DNA from 4 places in the Rhizobium sp. Pop5 genome. Region 4 is predicted to be linked to each of the others. Evidence: riboswitches for the same ligand, from Rfam matches in the RefSeq annotation. Region 4 holds a riboswitch; each other region holds the start of a gene.
What was found. Region 4 has a riboswitch for cobalamin ahead of cobU (bifunctional adenosylcobinamide kinase/adenosylcobinamide-phosphate guanylyltransferase). Riboswitches for the same ligand answer to the same signal wherever they lie in the genome.

Region 1 (4,292 bases), 1.2 Mb from region 4:
CGCCCTTGTGGCCGACGAGGTCGTTCACCTTCTTGAAGCCGTCAAGATCGACAGAGAAGATGGTGACGTTGCCTTCCGACCCCTCGATTTCGGCCTCGTCGTCCTTGGTCGGCCGCGACAGGATCTTGCGCTCGAAGGCATAGCGGTTCGGCAATTTTGTCAGGTGATCGTGGGTGGCGGTCCAGTCGGCCTTTGTCTGGGCCGCCGAGCGCAGCTCCATTTCCTTGCGGAGATCGGCGATGCGCAGCACCGAGTAGACGAAACTCATGGCGCCGGCGATGCCGAGCGCCAGGACGAGTTTGTCGGCGCCGTACTCGCCGAAACCGATCATGAAGGAGACCAGGTTGTCGCCGAACTGCAACAGCGTGCCGAGGAGCCAGAGGGTTACTCCGAACGCCATGATCGACACGCATTGCCTTCCGGCCCTGCTTTGGAAAAACACCGGCATATGGCCTTCTCCGTCTCCGCCCGCGCCGACGTAATCACGAAAGTCTGAAATGTTCGTTGAAACCAGAAGGCGAATTATCAGAGCGGCGGCCTGCTACCGGCCTCGAAAGGCGTGAGCCGTGGCGGCGGATACTCGTTCTGCGGGCGGCGACAAAGGCTGACCATGGGCGCGTATCTCGCGCCTGAGAAGAACGAAGGCGAGCGTGCAATTGCATCGCTCGCCCTTTCTCGTACTTCAGGCGGTGACGATCAGCAGCGGTACGCTGACGAGGAGACCGACCAGAACCGTAACCGTGGCGACACGCATAAAACGCAGGCGCCGCGTACGCTCCCCACTCCAGTCATATGTCATTTCTTCCATCTCCTTGGGACAAGGAAGTAGTTCCGGCAAAGCCGGGTTCAATAGAGATGACGCGATTTGCTTGCGTAAGGCTGGATAAGATCAGAGGTCACTAATGCTGAAGCGCAGCGACCAGCGTCGCCCGTCGCTGGTCATGCGGACGATTGCGAGCGGTCCGACGTCAATCAGCCAGAAGGAAGAGAGCGGCGCCTGAAGCACATGCACGACCGCCGCCCGGATGATTGCCGCGTGGCTAACGGCGATCACATGTCCGCCGAGGGTGGACTGAGCATCCATCCAGCCGGCGACGCGCGTGCGCAGGTCGAAAAGACTTTCGCCGCCGTGCGGGGCCGCTTGCGGATCGCTCATCCAGATTTCCAGATTCTCCGGCTCTTCGGACCCTATCGTGACGATCGGCCTGCCGGCCCAGCGGCCATGGTCGCAATCGCGAAGCGCCGGGTCGATCCCGGCGTCGAGGCGGAGCGCTGTCGCGGTCTGGCGGGTGCGCAGGGCGGGACTGGTGAAGATGCGGTCGGCGCGGGGCAGCGCGGCCATCTCGGCCGCGTCCTTCGCGGCCTTGCTTTCCAGCGGTTCGTCGAGCGGGAACAGGGCCTTGCGGCTTGCCGCCGTCGCGCCATGGCAGATCCAGGTGAGACGCGTGTTCACCATCGTTCTGATCTCCGGAATGCGGCTACAGCGCCGCGCGCCTCTTTAGGCGCGCAAAGGACGCTCTAGCGCTTTAAATTGCTGCATAATTTTATCCTTAAATCGGTTCCGAGTTAAGGAATTATGCTGTGGGACGGCCCTTCACCGGCTCGTGAAGTTCCGTTGACAGTCTCTCCAGCGTGCAGATATAACCGTGCTGTTGCGGGTTTGGAAGCCGGTGGAAATCCGGCGCGGTCGCGCCACTGTGACCAGCGTGTCGAAAGCTCTTCGTGCTGGAAGTCAGACCCTACCGCACAAGCACTCTTTCGACTGAACGCGTCATTCTGGAGGAATACATGTCTGATACCACTTTCGCCCCCGTCGCGGCACCGGCGCCGATCCCTGTGGGAGATATCCTGCCCTGGGCGATCTTTGGCGGCCTGCTGATGCTCATCGCCCTTTATTTTGTCGGCACCGAGGAAGGCGCGATGGCGCTGTTCAACGGCATGTATGTGCATGAATTCGTGCATGACGGCCGCCATCTCCTCGGTTTTCCCTGCCACTAAAGGGATTCTGACATGGTTGGAAACCTTCTGCTTCGCGGCATGCTCGCGGGCCTGATTGCTGGTATCCTCGTTTTTGCCTTCGCCCACACCTTCGGCGAGCCGTTGGTCGATGCGGCGATCGCCTTCGAGGAGGCGAGCGCACAGGCGGCGGGCGAAGCCGCCGAACCCGAAATCGTCAGCCGCGCCACCCAGGCCGGTCTCGGCCTTTTCACCGGCGTCATGGCTTACAGCGTTGCCGTCGGCGGGCTTTTCGCGCTTGCCTTCGCCTTCGTGCATGGTCGCTTCAGCAGTCTTTCGGCGCGCGGGACCTCGGCCGTCATCGCTACCGCCGCTTTCGTGGCGATCGTACTCGTTCCCGCCGTCAAGTATCCGGCCAACCCGCCGGCAGTCGGCAACCCCGATACGATCGGCGTCAGGACCGAGCTGTTCTTCCTGATGATCGTCGTCTCGCTCGCCGCGCTGATTGCGGCGGTGGCGCTTTCGCGCCGTCTTTCCGAGCGTTTCGGTCTCTGGAACGGCGCGATCATCGCCGGCATCGCCTATCTCGTCTTCATCGGCCTCGTGCTCTATCTGCTGCCGCCGATCAACGAGGTGCCCGAGAATTTCTCGGCACTGGTGCTCTGGCGCTTCCGCACGACCTCGCTCGGCATGCACGTCATCCTTTGGGCCACGCTCGGCCTTGCTTTCGGGGCGCTCGCGGAAAGACGGCTTGCCGTCAAGGGCGGGTTGCGGCCGGCGTTCCGGTGAGCCGGCGTCGTAAAGGGCTTGCCGCTCTCGGTCTTGCGGCAAGCCTGTTTCTGTTCGGGGTTGGAACCGCCTTTGCCCATGGCAGCAGCGAAGGCGGCAGCCATGCCGGTCTGGATATTCCTGAAATTTCCCACGGCGAGATGGCGGTGATTTCAGAATATCGCAGTGGGATCATCGACCTTGCGTCGCGGGCAGTCGATACGAACGAGCCGTTCCGCCGCATTCTGAACTATGCCGAGATCCAGTATTCCTATTGTCTGTGGGGCAGGGTACCGGGCAGCGTGACGGATGAGGGAAGTCCGTTCAACGAATGCGCCCATGCCTATCTCGCGGCAACCAAAGCTGTGCTGATGGCGATGCGGGAGATGCCGCAGGAGGCGCTTGCCGCCAACCGGATCATCTCCGCCGTCGACGTCGATATGGTGCGACGCGGGCTTGCGCTCGTCACGTGCCAATTCAGCGGCGAAGCTTTCAACACCGCCGATATCGTCAAGCCGCGATGGAGCAGGGTGCCGATCCATTTCGCCAGTATGGCGTCGCTGACAGGGCTCTCTGTCTTGCTCGGTCTCGCGGTTTTTACACTTCGCCGCTTCCTGCGCCCGCGGGATCAGTTGTCGGAATAGCGCTGCTCGCGCCACGGATCGCCAAGCATATGGTAGCCGTTCTTTTCCCAGAAGCCGGCCGCGTCAGCGGCGATTAGCTCGATGCGTCGCAGCCATTTGGCGCTTTTCCAGAAGTAGAGATGCGGCACGACGAGGCGCATCGGGCCGCCATGATCTGCTGTCAGAGGCAAGTCCTCCCAGGAGGTTGCGAGGATGGCATCTTCGGCGGCGAAATCGACAAGCGGCAGGTTGGTGGTATAGCCGTCATAGCTCGTCAGCATGACGTAAGCTGCTTCTGGTTTCGGCATGGCGAGGTCGAGCAGATCGCGGGTCGAAACGCCCTTCCATTTATTGTCGTAGCGCGACCAGGTGGTGACGCAGTGAATATCGCTCATCCCAATGCTTTGCTCGATCGCCTGGAAATCGGCCCAGGTGAGGGTGAGCGCAGTTTCGACGAGGCCTCGCACCTCAAGCCGCCAGCTATCGGTTGAAACCACCGGCTGCTGGCCGAGATCGAGCACTGGCCAGTTCTTGACGAGGTGCTGGCCGGGCGGCAGGCGCTCGGCCTCGGGACGGCTGATACGGCCGGTCAGGAATTTGCCCTCCGCCGCCCAGCGGCGCTTGGAACTGGTGAGCTTGCTGTCAGCGGGCGTCTGGTCGTCGCTCATGAGCGGGGTCTCCTTGCGATGCAGCAATAGGACATCCGGTCTCGCCGGGTGTCAAGTTTCGGCAGGCCCTTGGAAATCCTCGCTCGTCTTACTAAACTTGGGCCGGTCGGGCATGCCTTGCTGGGGAGCGGAGGCAGAAAGGGAGGAGCGGGATCTGTCTTCGAGATATCGTGGGATAGCGGCGCTGCTGGCGGTTCCGCTCGTCATCTTCGCCTTCTTCACCTTTGGAAGCGCGATTGCGACGCGCGCCTATATGGAGGAGGCTTCGGCCCAGGCG
Region 2 (4,292 bases), 1.5 Mb from region 4:
CCTTCTCCGTCGCCGGCTTCCATTCCTGCTCGATATATTTGTCGAAATAGTCGCCGGAGGCATATTTCGAATTTTCGAAGCCCTTGAAGCTCGTGCCCCGCTCGACCGCCAGCAGGTTCGAAGCGCGGATCGCGTGATAGGTCACCGCATAGAAATAGATATTCGTGAAATCGACGCCTTCCTCGGAGCCATAAAAGATGCGCTCGCGGGCGAGATAGCCGTGCAGGTTCATCTGTCCGAGGCCGATCGCATGGCTCTCGTCATTGCCCTTTTCGATCGAAGGCACCGAGGAGATGTGGCTCATGTCGGAAACTGCCGTCAGCGCCCGGATCGAGGTTTCGATCGTCTTGCCGAAATCGGCGGAATCCATCGCCGCCGCGATGTTCAGAGAGCCAAGATTGCAGGAAATATCCTTGCCCATCGTCTGGTAGGAGAGGTCGTCATTGTATTCGCTCGCCTCGCTCACCTGCAGGATCTCCGAGCAGAGATTGCTCATGGAGATGCGCCCGGCGACCGGGTTCGCCCGGTTCACCGTGTCCTCGAACATGATGTAGGGATAACCGCTCTCGAACTGGATCTCGGCGATCACCTGAAAGAATTCGCGTGCCTTGATCTTCTTCTTGGAGATGCGGGCATCCGCCACCATCTCACGGTACTTCTCCGTCACCGAGATTTCGGTGAACGGCGCGCCGTAGACGCGCTCCACGTCGTAGGGCGAGAAGAGGTACATATCCTCATTGTTTTTGGCGAGTTCGAAGGTGATGTCGGGCACGACGACGCCGAGCGACAGCGTCTTGATGCGGATCTTCTCGTCGGCATTTTCGCGCTTGGTATCGAGGAAGCGCATGATGTCGGGGTGATGGGCGTGGAGATAGACCGCGCCCGCGCCCTGGCGCGCGCCGAGCTGGTTGGCATAGGAGAACGAGTCTTCGAGCAGCTTCATGATGGGTATGATGCCGGAGGATTGGTTCTCGATCTGTTTGATCGGCGCGCCGGCTTCGCGAATATTCGTCAGCGACAGCGCCACGCCGCCGCCGCGCTTCGACAGTTGCAGCGCCGAATTGATCGACCGGCCGATCGATTCCATATTGTCCTCGACACGCAAAAGGAAGCAGGAGACGAGCTCGCCGCGCTGCTTCTTGCCGGCATTCAAAAAAGTCGGCGTCGCCGGCTGGAACCGGCCGGAAATGATCTCATCGACCATGTCGCGGGCAAGGGTCTCGTCGCCGCGGGCCAAAGTCAGTGCCACCATGCAGATGCGGTCTTCGTAGCGCTCCAGATAGCGCTTCCCGTCGAAGGTTTTCAGCGTGTAGCTGGTGTAATATTTGAAGGCGCCGAGAAACGTGGGGAACCGGAATTTCCTGGCATAGGCCTGGTCGAACAGGTCACGGACGAAATTGAAGGAATACTGGTCGAGCACTTCCTGCTCGTAATAGCCTTCAGTGACCAGATAATCGAGCTTCTCCCTGAGGTTATGGAAGAACACCGTGTTCTGGTTCACATGCTGCAGAAAATACTGCTTGGCCGCCATTCGGTCTTTGTCGAGCTGGATCTTGCCCTCGTCGTCATAGAGGTTCAGCATCGCGTTCAGCGCGTGATAATCGAGCGTTTCCGCAGCCTTCAGCGGCTTTGCGCCCACATCCCGCGTCAAATTTGTTCCCGTGTCCAAAATCGTCCCATCCCATCTTTGACATTGGCGACATCCTCGGAGGTTCCCAGGAGCTCGAACCTGTAGAGGTACGGCACCTGGCACTTCTTCGAGATGACATCGCCGGCAAGCCCGTAGGTCTCGCCGAAATTGCTGTTGCCCGCGGCGATCACGCCCCGGATGTTGGAGCGGTTTTCCGCATCATTGAGGAAACGGATCACCTGCTTGGGCACGGCCCCTTTACCGCCGTCCCCGCAATAAGTAGGCGAGATCAGCACGTAGGGTTCGCGAATGTGGATATCTTCAGCGCTGAGGGGAATGCGCGCCGCGCGCAATCCCAGCTTCTCGACGAAACGATGGGTATTCCCGGATCGGCTGGAATAATAGACGATCAGCCCCACCGCTCTTCTCCGATCAGGAGAGCGCGCTGATCATATCGGGACGGAAGCCCGCCCAGTGGTTCTCGCCGGCAACGACGACCGGAACCTGCATGTAGCCCATGCCGCGCACGCGATCGAGCGCCTCGGTGTCCTGGGAAATATCGACGATGTCATAGTCTACCCCCAGGCGATCCAGGGCGCGATAGGTGGCGGTGCACTGAACGCAGGCAGGCTTGCTGTAAACGGTAACGCTCATCATGTTCCTCGTGATGTCAATGAATTCAGGACGCAGGACTGGGATCGGGCGCCATGCGGCGTCCGGGGCAAAGTTTGATAATGATCTGGCAAAGTTGGCGCTTTAAACGCCCAATAGCATCCCTCGCAGGATGTGCGCGGGTGGCGGCCTTGATGTTCTCGACATGACTTCAAACCCCGAAGTGCTCATGCGGATGTTCGGGGGCAGTGCAACAGGCACGGATAGATTCCGTCTTCATGCACGCGACCTTCCGGACACCCCGCCCGTGGACGTTTCGTTCGAGGCAGGTCTCCTGGCTCACGGGTCGAAGCACCCTGCCCAGCCTTCCCGGAACCTCATGCTCCAGTGACCTGAAATCGGACAGTTGCTCGCCGCTCACAGTTGCGGGGGCAGCTCCGGCATTGCCGCGCCGTAATGGCGAAGCGCACCGTATTCCCATCTTAGCCCCCGATCCTCACGAATCGAAGGAACCTCAAACACTAGATATAGTACGCGAATCCCAATTCGCGTCAACGGATGGTTTGTGCATCGCGTTACGGGAGGTTTGAAATCACTGCATTCCTGTGAAAAACAGGGATAACGAAGGCTTAACGAAAAGACGCTGTAGAGAAGGGTCCGATAAAGAGACCCGGCCTGTCGCCAACTCCCAGGCTGGGACAAGCCATGCAAAACTCGCAACGTCATCCTCGGCCTTGTGCCGAGGATCTGCGCCGCTCAATTAAGCACCTGAAAATAAATGGTTTCTTGTCAAACAATTACAGCGGTCAGATGCTCGGCACAAGGCCGAGCATGACGGAGAGACCTTGTCGACAAACTGAGAGCCGGCCTAAGCGATGGCCCGCTCCGCGGTTTGGATTCTCGATCGCGCCCAAATCGGTGGTCTTTACATCGCCATTCGGGAAAAATTCATCCCTTTAAGCGAAGCAGCCTGAGCGCATTGATCGTCACCAGCACGGTGGCGCCGGTATCGGCGAGGATTGCCGGCCAGAGCCCGGTAATGCCGGCGATCGTCGTCACGAGGAAGACCGCCTTCAGGCCGAGCGCGATTGTGATGTTCTGCAGGATGTTGCGCATGGTCCGCTTGGAAAGCGCGATCATCCGCGCCACGTCCCCGACGCGCCCGTGCAGCACGGCGGCATCCGCCGTCTCCAGCGCCACATCCGTGCCGCCGCCCATGGCGATGCCGATATCGGCCGCCGCCAGCGCCGGCGCGTCGTTGATGCCGTCGCCCACCTTGGCGACGGTGAAGCCTTCACGCTTCAATTCGCCGACGACCCGCTGTTTGTCCTCCGGCATCATCTCGCCGCGCCAGTCGATGCCGAGCATGCCGGCAACGGCCGCCGCCGTGCGTTTGTTGTCGCCCGTCAGCATCATTGCCTTCACGCCTGCCGATTTGAGCGCGGAAAGTCCAGCCCCGGCATCCTCGCGCGGCTCGTCGCGCATGGCGATCAGGCCCGCGGCTGCGCCATTGACGAGCAGCACCGATACGCTCTTGCCTTCGTCATTCAGCGCCGTGATGCGCCCATCCTGCTCTCCATCGAGCGCCCCGCGCTCGCGAGTTGCGGACGGCGACAGCAGATCCAGGGTCTCGCCCCCGACTTTGCCGGTGACGCCCTTGCCCGGCAGCGCCTCCAGCTCGAAGGCCGGCGGCACGGGAACGCCGCCGGCCTTGGCGCGATTGAGGATTGCCAGCGCCAGCGGATGGCTGGAACCTTGCTCCAGCACCGCCGCGCGCGACAGGACCTGCGCTTCGCTCAAGCCGAAGGAAACGATGTCGGTCACCTGAGGTTTGCCTGCCGTCAGCGTACCCGTCTTGTCGAAGGCGACCATCGTCACCTTGCCGAGCGTTTCCAAGACCGCGCCGCCCTTCATCAAGAGCCCGCGCCGGGCGCCGGCCGACAGCGAAGCAGCGATCGCCGCCGGCGTCGAGATGACGAGGGCGCAAGGGCAGCCGATCAAGAGGAGCGCCAGCCCCTTGTAGATCCATTCGCTCCATGAACCGCCGAAA
Region 3 (4,292 bases), 240 kb from region 4:
TCAAGCCGCAGGCGCAGTGCTTCTTTGCCGCCGCCCTTGCCAATCGGCTGCAGCGCGCGCTGAAATCGAAGATCTCGAACCTCGATCCGCCGGCCTGGCTGCTGCGGCTTGGCCACCGCATCGGCAAGGATGCGGCGGTTCGCTTCGCCCAGCTTGACGACGGCGATGCCGTGTCGAAGACGGTCGATGACGTCAGGGCCGTCTCGGCAGCGACTGTCAACGCCAATCCCAAGCTCTTTCCCAGCAAATCCGACACGAAGAAGTCCGATGTCGTGGCGGCGATCAAGGCGGAATTCGAAAGCGGCAAGCGGGCTGTGGTGAAGCGGCTGACCGATCTCGTGCAGCTTTCCTCCGTCGATGGCATGATCAACGGCGGCAGCCCCGATATCCGGCCCGGCGTCCTGGGTTTCCTCGATTTCATCGGACGGTATGAAGCCGCGGGCAACTACAACGCCGTGGTCGATCGCATAAAGAACGAAAACAACCCCCGGCTCGTCGCGATGAGCATCGCGCAGGTTCAGGCCTATCAGGCGACGCTGCATGGGCGGGACGCCTGCGGCAAATACCAGATCATCATGGGAACGCTGGGCGGCAATGTCGCCCCCTCGGGCCTGACGCAAGAGCGGCTTTTCGATCCAGAGGCCCAAGACCAGATCGGCTTTCACCTGCTGATGACGGTCAGGGGAGGCGAGGCTTTCCTGAAATCCGACAGGAGCGACGCGCAGTTCAAAAAATTCGCCCTGGCGGTGGCGCAGGAATGGGCGGCGATGCCGGTTCTCGAAGCGATGACGGGACACCGCGGCGTGCAGCTGCAGCGCGGCGACAGCTATTATTCGGGAACGGCAGGCAACAAAGCGCTGACATCCGCCGACGCCTTCGAAGCCGCCATCCGGAAATTCATGGCCGAGGCGTAGTCGGCTGGACTGTGGGAAGACGTGAAGGTTTCCCATTATGGCTATAACGGTTCCATGTCCAAGACCTTCCACGAGCGGTGTTGAACGCGCCGAATGACGGCCCGCGCCATGCATCCAGCCTTATTTTTCACGGCGTCGGTGCGATCCCCGCAATAATCATTGACGTCTAGCGGATCTGCGACGTAACTGGGCGTGACGGTTTCCCGAGGATGACTCCGAGGGAATTAATAGGGAACACGGTGAGGACGACCCCAAGAGGGACCGAGACCGTGGCTGCCCCCGCAACTGTAAGCGGATTGTCGCTCATATCGGGAGTGCCGGCGCGCCGGCATTTCCTGGGGCCTTCGGGCCCGGCCACTGCGAGCTATCGCGGGAAGGCTGATGAGCGGCGGATATTCGCGAGCCAGGAGACCTGCCGTCAATCACGATCCAATCAACCGGGCGGGGATGCCCGGACAAGGAGCAGACATGATTGACCTTCTGACCCTTCGCCGAACTGCGGCATGCATCCGTCTCGATTGGGCCGCCTGCGGCTAGGCTTTGCGCGCGCGCCCGCCCTTGGGCCGCGCGGCGAAGCCATGCTCCTTTCCCTTTCAATCGAGGTTTTCATGCGCCAGTTTCTCGCCACCATGACATTCGCCTTCGGGCTGATCGGCCTTGCGGCACCGGGCCTTACCGCCACCCAATATCCGCTCACCGTCAGCAATTGCGGTAAGGAGGTGACCTTCCGCAAAGCGCCGACGAAGATCGTTTCGATCGGCCAGGGCATGACCGAAATTCTCTTTTCGCTAGGCCTTGCCGACAGGATCGTCGGCACGGCTGTTTGGGTCGGTCCCGTGCTGCCGCAATATGCCGATGCCAACAGTCGGATCAAACGACTTGCCGACAACGATCCAAGCTTCGAATCCGTTGTCGGGCAGGAGCCGGACATGGTGGCTGCCGAGTTCGAATGGCATGTCGGCGCGCAGGGCTCCGTCGGCAAGCGGGACCAGTTCGGGGACCTCGGGATCAACACCTATCTTTCGCCGGCCGATTGCGTTGCCAAGGTCAACACCGATGGCGGCGACGGCGTGCGCAAGGAGCTGTTCACGATGGAGCTGGTCTACCGTGAGATCGCCGAGCTCTCGGAAATCTTCGACGTGAGGGAGCATGGCGATGCGCTGATCGAGGAGTTGAAGAAGCGCGAAGCCGATGCCGTCACCTCCATATCGAATGCATCGGGCAAGAACCTGCCGGTCGTCTTCTGGTTCTCCAGCAAGGAGGTCAACGGTGATGCCTTCATCGCCGGCAAGAACGGCGCGCCGGCCTACATCCTGAAGACGATCGGCGCCCGCAACGTCGTCACCACCCAGGAGGAATGGCCGCTGGTGGGCTGGGAAACCATCGCCGAGGCGAACCCCGCCGTCATCGTAGTCGCGACCATGGATCGGCGCCGCTATGCGGCCGACGATCCCAAGGTGAAGATCGATTTCCTTGAGCACGATCCGGTGACCAGGGAACTGGATGCGGTGAAAAACAGGCATTTCGTGATGATGGACGCGCAATCGATGAACCCGACGATCCGCACGATCGACGGCATCGAAACATTGGCGAACGGCATCAAGTCCTTCGGCCTCTCGCAGTGAGAGCAGCATCGTTCAGGCAACAGGGATGGTGGGCGCTTGCCGCGCTCACCATCGCAGCCCTTCTTCTTCTCGGGCTGATGATCAGCCTTGCCGTTTCCATCGGAGAGATCTCGATACCGCTGGCGACGACGGCGGAGGCGGTCTCGAACCGCCTGTTCGGCACGGAATTCGTGCTCAGTCGTATCCACCAGGGCATCGTCTGGGATTATCGTCTCAGCCGGGCGCTGGTTGCCGCCAGCGCCGGTGCGTCGCTTTCGCTCTCGGGCGCGATCCTGCAGGCGCTGCTGCGTAATCCGCTGGCCGAGCCCTATGTGCTCGGCATCTCCGCTGGCGCTTCGACGGGGGCGGTCTGCGTGATGATTCTCGGCTTCGGCTACGGCGTTCTCGGTCTGTCGGGCGGCGCCTTCGTCGGCGCGGTCGTCGCGTTCCTTCTGGTCGGCTTTTTGGCGACAGGAGCAGGAGGCACCGGCGAACGCATCATCCTCTGCGGGGTCGCCGGTTCGCAGCTCTTCAATGCGCTCACCTCCTATATCGTGACGACCTCGGCCAATGCCGAGCAGGCGCGCGGCGTTCTGTTTTGGCTGCTGGGTTCGCTCAGCGGCGTGCGGTGGCCGGATGTCTATCTCGCGGTGCCGATCGCATTTGCCGGCTTTTTCATCTGCATGGCCCATGTGCGGGCGCTCGACGCCTTCGCCTTCGGCACGGACGCAGCCGCCTCGCTCGGCATTGCCGTGCGCCGCGTCCAGATCATGCTTTTCGGCCTGACTGCGGCGATGACGGCGAGTGTTGTCAGCATGGTAGGCTCGATCGGTTTCGTCGGTCTGGTCATACCCCATGCCGCCCGCTTTCTCGTTGGGCCAGGGCATCGGCAGCTGTTGCCGGCAACGGCACTCGGCGGTGCGATCTATATGGTCGGTGCCGATATCGTTTCGCGCATCCTTATACCGCAGCAGATCCTGCCGGTCGGCGTCGTCACGGCGCTCTTCGGTGCGCCGGCCTTCGCCATCATCCTTTATCGCGTGCGGAGAAGCGCATGAGCATCAAGATCGAAGCGGTGAGTTTTGCCGCCGGCGACACCGTCATCGTTAACGGCGTCAGCCTCACGGTGGAAAGAGGCAAGGTGCTCGGCCTGCTCGGGCCGAACGGGTCCGGCAAATCGAGTCTCCTGAGGTTGATCTGCCGGCTGCGCAAGGTCCGTAGCGGTATCATCCGTCTCGGCGAGGACGATATCGCCTCGCTGTCGCGCGTCGCGCTTGCGCGCCGTATCGCCTTCGTCGAGCAGCAGTCGACGACCGATACGCAACTGACCGTGCGCGATGTGGTGCAGCTCGGCCGCACGCCGCATCGCGGGCTGCTCATGCCCTGGGGTGAGCAAGACGATGCCGCCGTCGAGGAGGCCCTGTCGCGGGTGGACATGCGGGAGAGGGCGGGCCAGCTCTGGCAGACGCTGTCGGGGGGCGAGCGCCAGCGCGTGCACATTGCAAGATCGCTGGCGCAGTCGCCGAGCGAACTGCTGCTTGATGAGCCGACCAACCATCTCGATATCCAGCACCAGCTCGACATCCTCTCGCTGATCGCCAGGCTCGGTATCACCTCGGTCGTCGCGCTGCACGATCTCAACCTGGCGGCGATGTTCTGCGACAAGCTGGTGGTACTGCGCAAGGGTGAGGTCGTGGCCTCAGGCACGCCGGAGGACGTGCTGACGGAAGAGCTGATCGGTCGGGTGTTCGGTGTTCGTGCCCATGTGCAGAAA
Region 4 (4,292 bases):
GCCGGTCAGCGGCGCATTGAAGGCGGCGGCGATGGCGCCGGCTGCGCCGCAGCCGACAAGGATGCGCAGGTCCGAGCGGCGAAGCTGCAGCTTCAGTCCGAATTTCGAGGCGAGGCCGGCGGCAAGTTGGGTATAGCCGGCTTCCAGGCCGACGGAGGCGCCGAAACCGTTGGAGAGCAGGTTCTGCACGGCAACGATGATGCTGTCGGTCAGGGAAAGACGGCCGCCATGCAGGGCATTGGCCTCGATCGGATCGACCATCGGCTTCTTGCGCCGTTTCGCCAGCACCAGGAGCAGCAGCCCGAGCAGGACGCCGCCCATGACGGGCGCGGTCAGCAACAGCAGCTTGTCGTCGATGTCAGATGAACTCAACCTCTCGCTGTCTGCTATGCCGAATATCAGCTGGTGCAATTCGTTCGAAACGAAACTCATGCCGGTGACGGCAAGTCCCGAAGCGATGCCGACGACGGCGCCGGCCAACGACAGGCCGATTTCGCTGCGTCGCGTCAGAACGCGCAAACGGCCGGGATCGAGGAAAACACGCAGCGCGCGGAGACGGCGCCGATCCAATTTCATGAGCATGGCTAGACAACTAGGCAGGGAGAGGCCGGGTCAAGGGTGAAGGCCGGGTCCGCTTGCGATGCAATTGCGGCAAAAAGCCGGCGTGCCAGACAAATTTTTATGACATAAGCCTCTGATAAATGACGATATTTTAGGTAGAGTAAGTCGTGTCGGCGTTTGCCTGCCGGCTCGCTGGCCATTCCGGCGTGCCAAGGCCGGTTGACTTCACCCCGGAGCTTGCCTAACCATCCTTGATATAAAGGGTGGTCGCCTGACCATCCCACGATGATGGTCATCTGACCATCATCGGATATAACGGATGGTTCCGGATCGGCGTTACGCTTTCCGGATGAAAAGGGAATGTGACGAGGCGGACCCAAGCCGGGCGCTTTCATCACAGCCGACCCCGCGACTGTAGAGCGGTCAGGGTCTTGCATCCGGCATCGAGCCTTTTTCGTCGGCAGCCCGCAATGGTGCGGGCGGGCGGAGCGGAGGAGATGCCGGAAAAGCCACTGGAAATGCATGGTGATCAACCGGGGTCGGACGCCTCTATTTCTACGAATCGTCCACCTTTTCACGAGATGCAGCCGGGAAGGCGAGGCAGATCCGCTGGCACGATCAGGGGCGACCGGAAACGGTCGTCCCGGTCGCGGCCGATACCCGCGAGCCAGGAGACCTGCCATCCCGTGCCGGGCGAAAAGCCCAACCCTGGGCAAGAGGCCCGCTGCCAGCACGGAGGTTGTTTTGGCTGAACGATTGAATTCGGCGCTGCCTTTGGTGGCAGATGTGGGGCTTTCGGCCTTGTGCGTCGAGTATGCGGTACCCCCCTCTGTCCTGCCGGACATCTCCCCCACAAGGAGGGAGATGGAATCGCGGCGACGATCTCCCCAAACAACTGACGTAAGGCGATGGTCTCGCCTCTTGCCGATCTCCCCCCTTGTGGGGGAGATGTCCGGCAGGACAGAGGGGGGTGCAACACCCTCCGCTGCAGAAGGCGTCCGAGCATGAGCACCACCTTCATCCTCGGCGGCGCCCGCTCCGGTAAATCGCGTTTTGCCGAAAACATCGTCACGGCGACCGGCCTCGAGCGTCATTACATCGCCACCGGCCGGGCGTGGGACGATGAAATGCAGGCGCGCATCGACCAGCATAAGGCGGATCGCGGCCCATCCTGGACCACGCATGAGGAACCGCTGGAGCTTGCCGAGCGGCTTACGGCCATCGATGGCGAAGGCAGGGCGATTCTTGTCGACTGCCTCACACTCTGGCTCACCAATCTGATGATGGAGGGGCGCGATATCATCGCCCAGTCCGTTGCGCTCGCCGCCTGGTTGCCCCAAGCGAAGGCACGGCTCGTCATCGTTTCCAACGAAGTCGGCCTCGGCATCGTGCCCGAGAACCGCATGGCGCGGCAATTTCGCGACCATGCCGGCCGGCTGCACCAAATGATCGCGGCCAATGCCGACGACGTCTATTTTATCGCGGCAGGACTGCCGCTGAAAATGAAGGGTTAGTTCCATGCAGCAGAAAATTCCCGCAACCGTCATCACCGGCTTCCTCGGCGCCGGCAAGACGACGATGATCCGCAACCTGCTTACCAATGCCGGCGGCAAGAAGATCGCACTCATCATCAACGAATTCGGCGATCTCGGCGTCGATGGCGATGTGCTGAAGGGCTGCGGGGCGGAGAACTGCACCGAGGACGATATTATCGAGCTCACCAATGGCTGCATCTGCTGCACGGTGGCCGACGATTTCATCCCGACCATGACCAAGCTTCTGGAGCGCGACCAGCGCCCCGATCACATCGTCATCGAAACCTCGGGACTTGCGCTGCCGCAGCCGCTGGTGGCCGCCTTCAACTGGCCTGATATCCGCAGCGAAGTTACCGTCGACGGCGTTATCACCGTCGTCGACAGCGCGGCTGTTGCCGCCGGCCGTTTTGCCGACGACCACGATGCCGTCGATGCGCGCCGCGCCGAGGATGAATCGCTCGATCATGAAAGCCCGATCGAAGAACTTTTCGAGGATCAGCTGACCTGCGCCGACCTGATCGTGCTGAACAAGACCGATCTCATCGACGCCGACGGGCTCGGCCGCGTGAAGAGCGAGGTCGCCTCGCGCATTGTCCGCAAGCCCGTGATGATCGAGGCCCGGAATGGCGAGGTGCCGGCAAGCGTGCTGCTCGGCCTCGGTGTCGGCACCGAAGACGATATCGTCAACCGCAAGTCCCATCACGAGCTGGAGCATGAGGATGGCGAGCCGCATGATCACGACGAATTCGACAGTTTCGTCGTCGAACTTGGCGCGGTCGCCGATACGGTAGCATTCGTCGAGAAGCTGAAGGGCATCATCGCCGAGCATGATGTGCTGCGCCTCAAGGGCTTCATCGATGTCTCCGACAAGCCCATGCGCCTGCAGCTGCAGGCCGTGGGTGCCCGCATCGACCAGTATTTCGACCGCGCCTGGGCGCCGGGTGAAGCCCGCAGCACCCGCCTCGTCGTCATCGGCCTGCACGAGATGGATCAGGACGCGGTGCGCAAGGCGATCGAAGCGCTCGTCTGAGGATATTAAATGCATCTGCTTCTGGCCCAGCAGGGAACGATCAGTGACGGGGACGAGGCGATCGACCTCGGCCAGTCGCCGGGCGATATCCTGTTCCTGTCGGCCGCCGACACCGAGCTTGCGGCGATTGCCGCGGCTCATGCCGGTGGGATGGCGGGGTATTCGCTGAGGCTTGCGAGCCTGATGAGCCTGAAGCATCCGATGTCGGTCGATACTTACGTCGAGCGGACCGCGCGGCATGCGAAACTGATCATCGTGCGGGCGCTGGGTGGGGCAAGCTATTTCCACTATGCGCTGGAGGCGCTGCATGCGGTGGCGGCGCGCAGCGGGGCACTGATTGCGGTGCTGCCTGGGGATTCCAAGCCGGATGCCGGGCTGACGCCGTTTTCGAATGTGGCGTTGGAGGATCTGAATGCGTTGTGGGCTTACCTGATCGAGGGCGGGGATGCCAATGCGCGGGGCTTTCTGGCCTATGCGGCGGCAATGCTGTCTGGTGAGGAGAAGCCGGCGCCGGCTGCGCCGTTGATGAAGGCGGGGATCTGGTGGCCGGAGCGGGGGTTGATTGGGGTTGAAGAGTGGGAGAGGCTTGTCTCGGGCGTGCCGACGGCAGAGGTGAGATTCGAACTTACGGAACGCCCCACCGTCGCCATCGCCTTCTACCGCGCCCTCGTCCAAAGCGGCGAAACAAAACCCGTCGAAGCCCTGGTCGAAGCCCTGCAGGCGGAAGGCCTCCGCCCGCTGCCGGTCTTTGCCTACAGCCTCAAGGATCCCGTTTCCAAGGGCATCCTCGAATCCATCTTCGCCGACCTTAAACCCGATGTTGTCATCAATACGACGGGCTTTGCCGTCTCCGCACCGGGCGCCGATCGCGAGCCGACGGTGCTGGAGGCGAATGACGCGGTCGTGCTGCAGACGATCTTTTCGGCCTCGTCGCGGGAGGCATGGGCGGCCTCGTCGCAGGGGCTCTCGGCCCGCGATCTCGGCATGAATGTCGCGCTGCCGGAGGTGGATGGCCGCGTTTTGTCGCGTGCCGTCTCCTTCAAATCGGCCGCCCGTTACGATGCCGCGGTCGAGGCCAATATCGTATCCAGCGAGCCGGATGCCGGGCGCATGGCCTATGTCGCTGATCTTGCCGCCAACTGGGCGCGGCTACGGCAGCGGCCGCC

Region 1: it holds a riboswitch for cobalamin, as region 4 does, so the genes downstream of both, NE852_RS18070 (CbtB domain-containing protein) here and cobU (bifunctional adenosylcobinamide kinase/adenosylcobinamide-phosphate guanylyltransferase) in region 4, are expected to answer to the same signal.
Region 2: it holds a riboswitch for cobalamin, as region 4 does, so the genes downstream of both, nrdH (glutaredoxin-like protein NrdH) here and cobU (bifunctional adenosylcobinamide kinase/adenosylcobinamide-phosphate guanylyltransferase) in region 4, are expected to answer to the same signal.
Region 3: it holds a riboswitch for cobalamin, as region 4 does, so the genes downstream of both, NE852_RS13515 (ABC transporter substrate-binding protein) here and cobU (bifunctional adenosylcobinamide kinase/adenosylcobinamide-phosphate guanylyltransferase) in region 4, are expected to answer to the same signal.

The regions. Positions count from the first base shown of each region.
Region 1 covers NZ_CP099399.1:3,206,897-3,211,188, reverse strand. The annotation lists gene NE852_RS18080 (bifunctional diguanylate cyclase/phosphodiesterase) at 1-448, opposite strand, end outside; gene NE852_RS18075 (histidine phosphatase family protein) at 890-1,453, opposite strand; adenosylcobalamin (AdoCbl) riboswitch at 1,634-1,790, shown strand; gene NE852_RS18070 (CbtB domain-containing protein) at 1,789-1,998, shown strand; gene NE852_RS18065 (CbtA family protein) at 2,011-2,745, shown strand; gene NE852_RS18060 (hypothetical protein) at 2,790-3,368, shown strand; gene NE852_RS18055 (sulfite oxidase-like oxidoreductase) at 3,353-4,015, opposite strand; gene NE852_RS18050 (sensor histidine kinase) at 4,128-4,292, shown strand, end outside.
Region 2 covers NZ_CP099399.1:3,550,468-3,554,759, forward strand. The annotation lists gene nrdE (class 1b ribonucleoside-diphosphate reductase subunit alpha) at 1-1,669, opposite strand, end outside; gene nrdI (class Ib ribonucleoside-diphosphate reductase assembly flavoprotein NrdI) at 1,648-2,049, opposite strand; gene nrdH (glutaredoxin-like protein NrdH) at 2,063-2,284, opposite strand; cobalamin riboswitch at 2,549-2,774, opposite strand; gene NE852_RS19640 (heavy metal translocating P-type ATPase) at 3,191-4,292, opposite strand, start outside.
Region 3 covers NZ_CP099399.1:2,267,909-2,272,200, reverse strand. The annotation lists gene NE852_RS13520 (hypothetical protein) at 1-914, shown strand, start outside; cobalamin riboswitch at 1,094-1,349, shown strand; gene NE852_RS13515 (ABC transporter substrate-binding protein) at 1,523-2,539, shown strand; gene NE852_RS13510 (iron ABC transporter permease) at 2,536-3,576, shown strand; gene NE852_RS13505 (ABC transporter ATP-binding protein) at 3,573-4,292, shown strand, end outside.
Region 4 covers NZ_CP099399.1:2,031,853-2,036,144, reverse strand. The annotation lists gene NE852_RS12270 (chloride channel protein) at 1-582, opposite strand, end outside; gene NE852_RS12265 (hypothetical protein) at 585-857, opposite strand; cobalamin riboswitch at 865-1,260, shown strand; gene cobU (bifunctional adenosylcobinamide kinase/adenosylcobinamide-phosphate guanylyltransferase) at 1,566-2,075, shown strand; gene cobW (cobalamin biosynthesis protein CobW) at 2,080-3,126, shown strand; gene cobN (cobaltochelatase subunit CobN) at 3,136-4,292, shown strand, end outside.